3 regions of the Geodermatophilus sp. SYSU D00766 genome follow, and region 3 is predicted to be linked to each of the others. Evidence: riboswitches for the same ligand, from Rfam matches in the RefSeq annotation. Region 3 holds a riboswitch; each other region holds the start of a gene.

Evidence for each region. A riboswitch is a leader RNA that binds a small molecule or an ion and turns the genes downstream of it on or off. The one in region 3 is predicted to bind cyclic di-AMP.
Region 1: another riboswitch for cyclic di-AMP. It lies ahead of ACI8AD_RS16085 (aggregation-promoting factor C-terminal-like domain-containing protein); the one in region 3 lies ahead of ACI8AD_RS01120 (hypothetical protein).
Region 2: another riboswitch for cyclic di-AMP. It lies ahead of ACI8AD_RS07610 (C40 family peptidase); the one in region 3 lies ahead of ACI8AD_RS01120 (hypothetical protein).

The regions. Positions count from the first base shown of each region.
Region 1 covers NZ_JBJGYI010000022.1:29,019-32,791, reverse strand. The annotation lists gene ACI8AD_RS16090 (alkene reductase) at 1-795, shown strand, start outside; gene ACI8AD_RS16085 (aggregation-promoting factor C-terminal-like domain-containing protein) at 860-1,501, opposite strand; cyclic di-AMP (ydaO/yuaA leader) riboswitch at 1,744-1,895, opposite strand; gene ACI8AD_RS16080 (TcmI family type II polyketide cyclase) at 2,146-2,871, opposite strand; gene ACI8AD_RS16075 (FAD-dependent monooxygenase) at 3,311-3,773, opposite strand, start outside.
Region 2 covers NZ_JBJGYI010000006.1:82,213-85,985, reverse strand. The annotation lists gene ACI8AD_RS07620 (serine hydrolase domain-containing protein) at 1-209, opposite strand, end outside; gene ACI8AD_RS07615 (DUF3817 domain-containing protein) at 225-542, opposite strand; gene ACI8AD_RS07610 (C40 family peptidase) at 703-1,827, opposite strand; cyclic di-AMP (ydaO/yuaA leader) riboswitch at 1,835-1,971, opposite strand; gene ACI8AD_RS07605 (hypothetical protein) at 2,163-2,384, shown strand; partial or broken gene ACI8AD_RS07600 (YhjD/YihY/BrkB family envelope integrity protein) at 2,444-3,262, shown strand; gene ACI8AD_RS07595 (transglycosylase domain-containing protein) at 3,286-3,773, opposite strand, start outside.
Region 3 covers NZ_JBJGYI010000001.1:247,069-250,841, reverse strand. The annotation lists gene ACI8AD_RS01130 (serine/threonine protein kinase) at 1-245, shown strand, start outside; gene ACI8AD_RS01125 (DNA-directed RNA polymerase subunit alpha C-terminal domain-containing protein) at 271-876, shown strand; cyclic di-AMP (ydaO/yuaA leader) riboswitch at 1,022-1,175, shown strand; gene ACI8AD_RS01120 (hypothetical protein) at 1,425-2,390, shown strand; gene ACI8AD_RS01115 (ROK family transcriptional regulator) at 2,378-3,595, opposite strand; gene xylA (xylose isomerase) at 3,699-3,773, shown strand, end outside.

The DNA of each region.
Region 1 (3,773 bases), on a different contig from region 3:
GTCATGCAGGTCATGCACGGCGGCCGGGTGACCCACCCCGACACCAACGGCGGCCGCCGCGTCGTGGCCCCCAGTGCCATCGCCATCGACGGGCTGGCCCGCACCTCCACCGGCAAGCACCCCTACCCGGTGCCGCACGCGCTGACCACCGACGAGGTCCGCGACGTCGTGCGCGACTTCGCCCGCGCCGCCGAGCGCGCCGTCGAGGCCGGCCTGGACGGCGTGGAGGTCCACGGCGCCAACGGCTACCTGCTGCACGAGTTCCTGGCGCCGTCGTCCAACGTCCGCGACGACGAGTACGGCGGCTCGCCGGAGAACCGTGCCCGCCTGGTGGCCGAGGTGGTCACCGCCGTCGCCGACGCGATCGGCGCCGGGCGCGTGGGCCTGCGCGTCTCCCCCGAGCACGGCATCCAGGACGCCCGCGAGCCCGACCGCGCCGACGTGCTCGCCACCTACGGCTCGCTGCTCGACCGGCTGCGCCCGCTGGGCCTGGCCTACCTCTCCGTGCTGCACCGCGATCCCGCCGGCGACCTGGTGCAGGAGCTGCGCCGCCGCTCGGGGATGCCGCTCGTGGCCAACAGCGGCTTCGCCTCGGTCACCACCCGCGAGGAGGCGCTGGCGCTCATCGAGGCCGCGCACGCCGACGTCGTCGCCGTGGGCCGGGCGGTCATCGCCAACCCCGACCTGGTCGAGCGCTGGGCGGGGGAGCACCCGGAGAACGAGATCCGGTCGCACCTGTTCTACGCGTCGGGCGCCGAGGGCTACACCGACTACCCGGCGCTGCGCGCCGGCTGAGGTCCCGCAGCGGGCCCCGGGAGCCCCCTCCGGACGTCCGGAGGGGGCTCCCGGCGTCAGCGGATCAGTACCAGCCGGTCGCCTGGGAGTGCGCCCAGGCCGCGCAGGGGCTGCCGTACCGGTTCTCGATGTAGATCAGCCCGGCGTCGATCTGCCGGTACGGGTCCGACGTCTTCGCGATGCCGGTGCCCGCCCACGTCGAGTCGAGGAACTGGGCGATGCCGTACGCGGTGCTGCTGGGGTTCTGCGCGTTCGGGTTCCACCCGCTCTCCCGCTCCCACAGCTGCTCCAGGCAGCCGAACTGGGTGCTGTCCCCGCCGAGCTGGGCGAGGGCGTAGTCCTTGTACGCCTGCTCGCCCGTGGCGGCCGGGGCCGGCGCGGGCGCCGGAGCAGGAGCCGGAGCCGGAGCCGGGGCCGGGGCCGGGGCCGGGGCCTCAGCGGGGGCCGGGGCCTCAGCGGGAGCCGGGGCGGCGGCCGCCTCGGCAGCCGGCGCGTCGCCGCGGTCCCACCGGTCACCGCGCCAGTCGCCGTTCCAGTCGGAGCTGGCGTCGCGGCCACCCCAGTGCGGCTCGTCGGCCTGGGCGATCGCCTGCCCGCCGAAGGCCAGGGCGAGGGTCATCGCCCCCGTGGCGGTCAGCAGGTGCAGGGCGCGGCGCCGCCGCGTCGCGGTGGCAGCGGTGGGCTCGAGGTGGGTGTGTGCGTGCATCGGGTCGTCCTCCTGGAGGGCACGGTCGAGGGCGCCGTCACCGGACGGCGCTGGCTCGGGATGTGGTGCGGCACGGGGCCTGGGACGGGCAGGGATCGGCAGCCGGGCGCGCGGCACCGGCCGGACGGGGAGTCCGGCTGCAGGCGCGTGCGACGGCTGGGTGTGCAGGCTGGTGGCAGGCGGGAGCGCGACGGTCCCGGACCTGCGGGCGCGGGGGCGCAGTGCCCCGGCGCGGTTGTGCTCCGTTCTCCCCTGGCCGCCTACCAGGTCAGCTGACGGGTTCGGGCTGGGAGTGCCCTACCCGCTCCCGGGGTCCGGGAGCGGGACTCACCCCGGTGGTGCAGGTGGGTCCCCGGCTCGCACCCACGTGGGCGCGACTCGGCGGCATCCGGCAGGGGTCCCCCGGACGGGGACGAGACGACCGGCCGGACGCCGAAACGCTAAGGACGTGACCCGTTCGTGACAATCTGAGACCCGGACGGCAGCGCGACAGGCCGACGTCCCGTCCCCTCCGCGCAGGGACGGTCACCCCGTGCGACCACCGTCACACCGGACACCCCGTCACCGGACGCGCCGTCACCGGACGCGCCGCGACCGCCGGGACGACGTGTCCCGGCGGTCGCAGCGTGTCCGGACCGGCGGCGTCAGTCCCCGGGCTGCCAGTCCGGAGCCGTCCAGCGGTGGAAGACCCGGGCCACGGAGTCGCGGGGGGTCTGCCACGTCTCCGGGCGGTAGGGGCTGACGAAGGGGGCGAGGTCGGCCATCACCTTCGCGAAGGCCGGTCGCAGCGACTCGTGGTCCCGCCGCACGGCCGCGGCCCTGACCGGGTCCTGCTCCAGGAGGTGCACGACGACGTCCTCCATGGAGTACAGCCAGCGGCCGGTGATCCCCGTCCCCGCCGACAGCGGACCGGCGTCGGACTCGGCGTACACCCGGGCGATGTCCTCCTCGCTGCCCGGCCGCATCCGCTGGACCATGACGGTCAGCTGACGCTCTCCGGTGACCCCGCCCTCGGGCACCCACGTGTAGAAGTGCCTCGCCACCGAGTGCGACGGGTTCTCCCAGTAGCTGGGGTAGGGCGTCACGTAGGGGGCGATGGCCTCGGCGATCGCCTGGAACGCCGGCAGGCCGCGGCGCTGCCCGGAGACGGCCGGGTCCTCCTTGCGCTCGAGGACGTGCAGGTACAGGTCGTGGTGGGAGAGCATGACCCGGCCGACGACGCCGAGGTCCTGCGGCCGGGTGATCCCGTCGTAGTGGGCGAACACCGAGCCGACCCGGTCCTCACTGCCCGGGACGAGGCGGCACACGATCACGTTGCGGAACGGACGCCACGTGGCCGAGGCCCAGGTGGCGGGGATGGTCGCGGACATCGCCGGCGGTGCTGCCGTCGACGGCGCGGACGTGGACGGCGCGGACGTGGACGGCGCGGACGTGGACGGCGCGGACGTGGACGGCGCTGGGCTGGAGGTCGTCGGGGCGTCGGTCGACGCCAGCTGGGGAGGGGCGTGGTTCATCGTGTGCCTCCGGACACGGCGTTCGGGGTGGAGAGGAGGGGCGGGTCGGAGCACCCCGTCGGAGGCCGAGGTGGCAGGCGACCACCCGACGCGTCGACGGGGACGTGTGGTCGCCCGGGGTGGAGCCCGTGACGGCGGGAGCCGGTCGCAGAACGCGTCCGACCTCGCCCCCGGCGTCCGCTCGCGCGGGCCGGGGACGAGGTCGGTCGGGTGGGACGGTGCTGCTGCCGTGCGCCCGGTGAGGGTCACGGTTCCCCCTGGGTGGTGCGGTGGTGCGGTGTTCCTGCCGGCGGGGTCAGACCGCGTAGACCCCCGCCAGGTGTTCGCGCAGCGCGTCCTCCCGGACCGGCCGGGTGCGGAAGCCGACGTGCCCGTCGGGCCGCACCAGGTAGGCCGCGGCACCGCGCCCGCTGATCCCGTACGCCGTGCGGAGACGGTCGCCGGGGTCGGTGAGCACCGGCAGGTCGACCAGCGGCGGGACGACGGCGCCGGGGCCGGCCACCAGGTAGGCGCGCACCTGCCCGCGGGTGTCCGCCTTGAGAGCCGCGGCCGTCTCCTCGAACTCCCGCAGCTCCTCCGCGCCGACCGAGGAGTCGACCGAGATCAGCAGCGTCGCGTGCGTGCCGCGGGTCAGGTCGAACAGCCGCAGGTCGTGCGCCACGCCGAACCGGCGCAGCCCCGTGACGTCCGGCGCCCGGTACCCCGGCTCCGGCCCGCCGTCGAACCCGCGCCGGCCGGCCTCCTCGCCGACCAGCGGG
Region 2 (3,773 bases), on a different contig from region 3:
GCGACCGCGGTGACCGTCTTGCTGATCGAGCCGAGCCGGTACTGGACGTCGGTGTGCGGCTCGGCGACGTCGCCGCGCCCGGCCGACCACGCCAGCCCGCCGTCGCGGACGACGCCGGCGACCAGGCTCGGCGCCCGGCCGTCGCGCTGGGCGCGGGCGGTGCGGGCCAGCAGGGTGCGGGCGGTGGCGGGCAGCACGGGCTCGGGCATGCCCGGAACGGTAGGTCAGGCCCGCGCGGGTGCCGCGAGCCTCCTGGTGCGGCCGGCCCAGCGCTCGAACACCACGGTGGCCAGCGGCGGGATCGAGGCGGCGAGCGCAAGCAGCGTCGTCCACGGCGACCAGCGCAGCACCCGGGACGCGACCAGCGCGACGGCGACGTAGGCGACGAACACCGCGCCGTGGACCGGGCCGAACACCTGCACGCCGACCTCGGAGGTCTCCGGCACGTACTTGACGTACATGCCGGCGAGCAGGCCCACCCAGGACAGCGCCTCGGCGACGGCGACGACGCGGAAGGCGGTGGCGACGGTGCGGGGGTTCATCGGTACGCGGTCCTCAGGCGTCGGCGGCAGCTCCGCAGGGACCAACGCGGCAGCCGGTCCCCCGGCTCCCCGTCCCGCTGTGACCCCGGTGACGTGCCGGAGCGGCCGCCCTCCAGGGTCCCGCGCCGACCGTGCGAGGCGTGGGGGGAAGGGTGGTCCTTCAGCCGATGCGGCGGGCTCCGGAGTAGCTGCCCATCGAGTCGATGCTGGCCACCTTGACGACGTCGCCGGAGGTCGGCGCGTGGACCATCTGGCCGTTGCCGATGTAGATGCCCACGTGGCTGACCGGGCTGTAGAAGAAGACCAGGTCACCGGGCTGCAGGTCGGCCTTCGACACCGCCGTGCCCATCTGCGACTGCATCTTGCTGGAGTGCGGGAGGCTGATCCCGGCGGCCTGGAAGGCGTACTGCGTCAGGCCGGAGCAGTCGAACGAGCCCGGCCCGGCGGCCGCCCACACGTAGGGCTTGCCGCGCTGGGCCATGGCGGTGGCGACGACGGTGCCGGCGACGCCGCTGGCCGGGGCCGGGGCCGCGGCCGGCGCGGAGGACGCGGTGGGGGCCTCCTCGGCGGCGGGCTCCTCGCGGTCCTCGTCGCGGCTGGCCCGCTGGTCCCCGGCGGCGTGCGCGGCGGCGGCGGCCTCGAGCGCGGCGCGCTGCTCCTCGGCGCTGAGCCGGGAGAAGTCGGCCTGGTAGGCGGCGATCTGGCCCTCGAGGTCGGCCTGCTGGGCGGCCACGGCGTCGTACTGGCGCTGGGCCTCGGCGGCGGCCTCGGCGGCCGCGGTCTGCGCGGCGGTGGCGGTCTCGGTGGCCGCGACGGCCTGGCCGAGCAGCTCGCCCTGGTAGCCGGCGACGCCCTGCAGGAGGCTGACGCGGTTGACGAACTCGTCGGCGTCCTCGCTGGTCATGAGGGCCTGGAACGAGCCCATGCCGTTGCCGGTGTAGGCCGACCGGGCGATCCCGACGACCTGCCGGCGGGCGGTGTCGACCTCGGCCTGCGCCTGGGCAAGGGACGCGGCGGCGGCCTCGGCCGCGGCCTGCTGGGCGGCCAGTGCCTCCCGGGCCTCGTTGAACTGCTCGGTGACGACCTCGAGGTCGTGCCCGCGGGCGGCCACCAGCTGCGCGGCCTCGGCCGCCGTGGTGGGCTCCTCGGCCAGGGCCGCGGACGGGACGACCCCCACGCCGACGCCGAGACCGAGGGCCCCGGCGAGGACGAGGGCGGCGCGGCGGCCGGGCCGGCGGTGCGGGCGGCCGGTCGCGCCGGGGACGGACGTGCGCAGGGACGCCACGCGGTGGTTCTCCTCTTCCCAGGCCGCCTACCGGGTTAGCTGACGGGTTCGGGCGTGGACTCGCCCGGCGCGTGCGGACACGCGCTGCACCCCAGGACTGCGATGGGTCCCCGGCCCGGCGCACCCGAGGGGCGCACCGGCTCGACGGCGTCCTCGGGGTGTCACCCAGGTCAGTGACGGAGCGCCCCGTTGGACACACACAGAGTAAGGGGCGTGACGGACCCGTGACAATCACCGCGGTGTAATCACATCGGTGACGTTCCGTGGTGGTGCGGCTACGGACACGCGGGACCCCGCCCGTTTGACCGGCCGCCGGGGCGTGTAGGAGTCAGGGCATGTCCTCCTCCACGCGGATGCGCCTGGCCCGGCCGCTCGTCGTGCTCGCGCTGCTCGGCTCCCTCACCGCCTGCGGCGACAACACCGACTTCTCCCGCGGGCCCACCAACTGCGACGCCAGCGGCGAGAACGCCAGCAACGAGAACGACGCCAGCTGCCAGGAGACCGGCCCGAATCCCGGCAACGACGCGCCGACCACCGACGACAGCTCCGAGGACTGAGCACCGCACCGGCGCCACTCCGACGGGCGCGCGCCCGCGGGGGCTGGTGCCATGAGCGGGTGACTCCGGAACGCAGGTGGACCGCGGCCCGCCTGCGCGCCGAGGTGCACACCCTGCTGCGCGGGGCCCAGCGGCTGCTGCGCGGCCGCGACCTCGCCCTCATCTCCGCCGGCCTGACCTTCTACGCGGGCATCGCGGTGGTGCCGCTGCTGCTGGTCGCCGTACGGCTGACCGCTCTGGTGACCTCGGCGGAGGAGGTGCGGGCGCTCACCGCGCGGCTGACCGAGCTGCTGCCCACGCCGCTGGGCGCCCCGGAGGCGGTCGAGCGGCTGGTCGAGGCCGGCACCCACCTCGACCTGCTGGGCTTCGTCCTGGCGCTGGTCCCGCTGACCTTCTACGGCGAGGGGCTGCGCCGCGCGCTGCTGCGCTTCAGCCAGCGCCGGGAGAACCTGACCGGCTGGCGCGGCCGGCTGCTCACCCTGCCGCTGGTCGTCGCCACGCCGCTGCTGCTCTACCCGCTGCTGCTGGCCGCCCGGGTGATGGCCGACCTGGCCCGCGAGGACGGCGTCGGGGCGGCACTCGGCCGCTTCGCCGTCGGCTACTACACCGTGCTGTTCGTCCTGACCGTGCCGGTGCTGTGGGGGTTCGGCGTCGTCTCGGGCGGCCAGCTGCGCTGGGGTGCGCTGACCAGCGGGGCGCTGTTCACCGCGGCCTGCCTGTCGGGCTTCCTGCAGGGCTTCGTGGTGTTCCTGTCCCTGCCGCTGGACCTGGGTGCCCCCTTCGGCGGCCTGGTCGTCGTCGGGGCGGTGGTCGCCGTCGGCCTGTGGCTGTTCCTGCTGCACCTGGTGCTGCTGGCCGGGTGGCTGCTCACCCAGTCACTCGACGAGCGGCTCGGCCGCCGTCACGCGGCCGGCGCCCCGCCCCACTCCGGGGGGACCTGGGGCGGGGCGGGTGGAGGCGGCGCCGCGGGCGCGGGCTCCGCGGGCGCCGTGGGGGGCACCTCCGGCTCGGGTCCCGGCTCGGGGACGGGCACCGTCGGCACCTCGGGCTCCGGTGCGGGCGCCTCCGGCACCGGGGCCGGCTCGGGCGCCGGCGCCTCGGGGGCCGGTTCGGGCTCGGGCGCCGGGAGGGGTGCGGGGTCGGGCTCCGGCTCGACGTAGTCGCTGCCGTTGCTCACCAGGATCGACACGACCTGGCCGGGCACCGCACGGGCACCGCGCGGCGGGCTGGTGCCGAGGAAGGTGCCGGCCGCCTCGTCGCTGTCGACCCGCAGCGTCTGCGGGGTGAACCCGGCCTCGCGCAGCGCCCGCTCGCAGGCGCGCACGCCGCCGCAGCCGGGCACCGGGCGGGTGTTGCCGTTCTGCACCGTCTCGTCGGCCGGCGGGAACT
Region 3 (3,773 bases):
CGACGGACACGGCTCCGACCGGCTCCACGCCGACCGACACCGCGCCCACGGGCACCCCGCCCACCGACCCGACGACCACGGACCCGGAGCCGTCGGACCCGGAGCCGTCGGACCCTGCGCCGACGGACGCGGCCACGTCGGAGCCGTCGGCACCCGCGTCGTCCCCGCCGTCGTCCGCGGGGTCGGCGACGTCGTCGGCACCGGCCGGCGCCCCTCCGGCCCCCGACACCGGCGCGGCCGGCTGAGCGGCGGCGGTTAGGGTCCTCCGCCATGCCGACCAGCTCACCCGGGGACGCGACGGCGGGGACGATCGAGGCGCTGGGCCTGCCCACCCGGGCGGTCACCGCGCTGACCCGCGCCGGCATCACCGACGTCGCCGCGCTCGCCGCCCTCACCCGCCGCGAGCTCGCCGCCGTCCCCGGCCTCGGCGCGGGACTGGTCACCGCGATCCGCCGGGTCGTGCCCGAGCCGCCCACCACCCTGCCCCGCGCCGCGACGCCTGCGCGCGACGACCGGCTCGCGCCGCCGGCCGACGACGACGGCGGCCCCGACTCCCCGGCCATCCCCTCCTTCGCCTCGCTGCGCGACCCGCGCCGCCGCACCGCGCTGGACCTGCTGGTGCCCGAGTCCGGCACCCCCGACGCCGAGGCCTGGAGCGAGCCCGCGCCCGACCCCGGGCCGCCGGCCGGGCGTCCCCCGGCACCGCCGGGGGCCGCCGGCCGCGGTCCAGCCGCCGCGCCCCGCCCGGCCGAGTACGCCGACCTGCTGCGGCTGGGCGCGCGGCTGGCACGCGTCGCGGTCACCGTGCCCGGCCGGGTCGCGCTGTGGTCGGTCCGCACCCAGGTCGACTGGCTGCGCCGGCTGCTCGGCAGCTGAGCCGGGCCGGGCGCGGCGCCGGCGACACGCCGGGCGGGGACGCGACGCTCGTCACGCTCGCCCGGGCCGAGATTGTCACGGAGCGGTAACGGCCACTACCGTGGCCGCCGTCCGACCGGTCGTCGCGTCCCCGTCCGGGGAGTCCGGACGGATGCCGCCGAGTCGCCCTCCGGGGCGAGCCGGGGACCCACCGCACCACTGGGGTGAATCCCGCACGCCGGACGCCGTCCGGCCGCGGGTAGGGCTGCTTCCCGCCCGAACCCGTCAGCTGACCCGGTAGGCGGCCATCGGGAGAAACGGAGAGCCGCCGGATGGCGCGCTTCTGCAGCACGACCGCACCACCCCGCCGGCTCCGCCGCACCCGGGTGCGCTCCCGCATCTGACCGCGCCCGGCCGTCCCCGACGCCGCACCGCGCCCGTCCGGGCCTCCCGGACGGCGTACGCCGGTGCGCCCGCGTCGCGCGCGACGGCCGTGCCGCCTCCTGCCCGCACCCCACCACGGCGCCGCCCCGGCCGCGCCGTGCCTCCCCCTGGAGCACCCCCACCGCATGGACGCCCGCACCACCGGCACGGACGCCGCCACCGCCGAGATCCGCCGTTCGCCCGACACCCCCGACGGCCCCGCGCGCCGCCGCCCGCCCGTCCGCCGGCCCGCCCTGCTGCTGGGCGTGGCGGCCGCCGGCGCACTGCTGGCCAACGTGCTCGTCGCCCCCGACCCGGCCGCCGAGGCGCAGGCCGGGACGTCGGAGACGGTGACCGTCGCCCAGGCGCTGGGCCTGCCCGCGCGCACCGGCCCGGCCGCCGAGGCACCGCCGGTGCAGCCGGAGGACCTGCAGCCGCTGGAGGCCCTCGCGGCCAGCCGCGGCAGCCGCGAGGCCGCCGAGACCGCCGCCGCGCAGGCGCAGGCCGGCGCCGACCAGGCCGTGCTCGACGCCCAGGCCGCCGAGGCCGCGGCGCGGGCCGCCGCGGAGGCGCAGGCGGCGGCGGAGGCCCAGGCGGCCGCCGAGGCGCAGGCCGCCGCCGAGGCGGCGCAGGCGCAGGCCGCCGCGGAGGCCGAGCAGGCCGCCTCGGCCGACCAGGGGTCCGCCGAGGCCGCCCCGGCGGCGGCGTCCTCCTCGTCGTCCTCGGCCACCGGCACCACGGCGTCGCGGGTCGCCCGGATCACCAACACCTCCGGCCCCGTGCGCGCGGTGGTGCAGGCCGCCGCCGACGCCGTGGTCAGCAACGTCCCCGGCGCCGCCTCGATCACCCTCGGCGGCACCCGCGCCAGCGCGACCGACCCCGGTGGGCACCCCTCGGGCCTGGCGCTGGACTACATGGTCATGAGCGACACGGCCCTCGGTGACGCGATCGTGCAGTACCACATCGCGCACTGGGACGAGCTCGGCGTCGACTACCTGATCTACGAGCAGAAGATGCTCTCCTCGCCCGGCGGCTCGTGGTCGCAGATGGAGGACCGGGGCAGCGCCACGGCCAACCACTACGACCACGTGCACGTCAACTACACCGGCTGAGGGATCCCGCCCAGCCACCGCACCGGGTCCTCGAGCACCGCGTCGAGGGCGCGCAGCGCCGCGCCGGTCGCCCCCGCGGCCGGCGTGGTGCCGCCCGCCGCCACCTCCGGCCGGCGCCACCGGGCCGAGAGCACCCGCCGGGCCAGGTGCTCCTCCAGCCGCGGGCGCAGCAGGCCGGTGAGCTCGGCGAGGTGCCCGCCCAGGACGACCGTGGGGATGTCGAGCACGTTGACCACCCCGGCCAGCGCGACGCCGAGCGCCCACGCCGCACTGTCCAGGGCGCGGCGGGCACCGGGGTCGCCGGCCTCGGCCCGGGACCGCAGCTCGGCGGGGCCGGCGTCGGCGGGCACCCCGGCGGCGGCCAGCAGCGCCAGCCGGCCGGCGTAGCGCTCCAGGCACCCCGTCGACCCGCACGGGCAGTCCGGCCCGGCCGGGTCGACGCAGACGTGGCCGATCTCGCCGGCCCAGCCGGAGCTGCCGGTCATCACGCGGCCGGCCAGCACCGCGGCGCCGCCGATGCCGATCTGCCCCGACAGGTAGACGAAGTCGCGGTGCGCCCCCGGGCGGCCCGGCGCGTCCTCCGCCACGCTGCGCGCGGCCAGGTCGGCCTCGTTGCCCAGCACCGGCACCGGCGCGCCGGGGAGGAGGTCGGCGAGCACCTCGGCGGGGCGCACCCGCGACCAGCCCAGGTTGGGCGCGCGCAGCAGCAGGCCCCGCCCGGCGTCGACCAGGCCCGGCAGCGCCAGTCCCGTCCCCACCACCCGGACGCCGTCGGGCAGCGCGGCGAGGACCTCGGCGCCCAGCCGGCCGAGCAGGGCCAGCGTGGTCCCCGGGTCGCTGCCGCGCAGGTCCTCCTCGTGCAGCCGCTCGGCCACCGTCCGCCCGCGCAGGTCCAGCACCCGCACGGCGACCAGCCCGGCGTCGACCTGCATGCCCAGCCCCGCCGGCCGGGAGCCCGGAGCGAGCGGGGTGGCCGGGCGGCCGCGGCGCGCGGCGGGCCCGCGCTCCACCTCGTCGAGCAGGCCGCCGGCGACCAGGTCGTCGACCAGGCGGGACGCCGTGCCGCGAGCGGTGCCCAGCGCCGCCGCGACGCCGGCCCGGGACAGCTCGCCGGGGTCGGCGCACACCGCGCGCAGCACCAGCGCCAGGTTGGTCGCCCGCAGCGTCGACTGCCGGGCGCCGGTCGTCGCGCGGCCGTCGTCCACGGGTTGAGGTTATCGGCCCGGATCGTTTATGTTCTACCGCAGCACAAAAGCGGTGGCCCGCGTCACCCGGACGAGCGCCCCGGTGCCCGGCGGAAGGATCCCCATGCCCCTGCAGCCCACCCGTGAGGACAGGTTCAGCTTCGGTCTGTGGACCGTCGGCTGGCCGGCGCGCGACCCC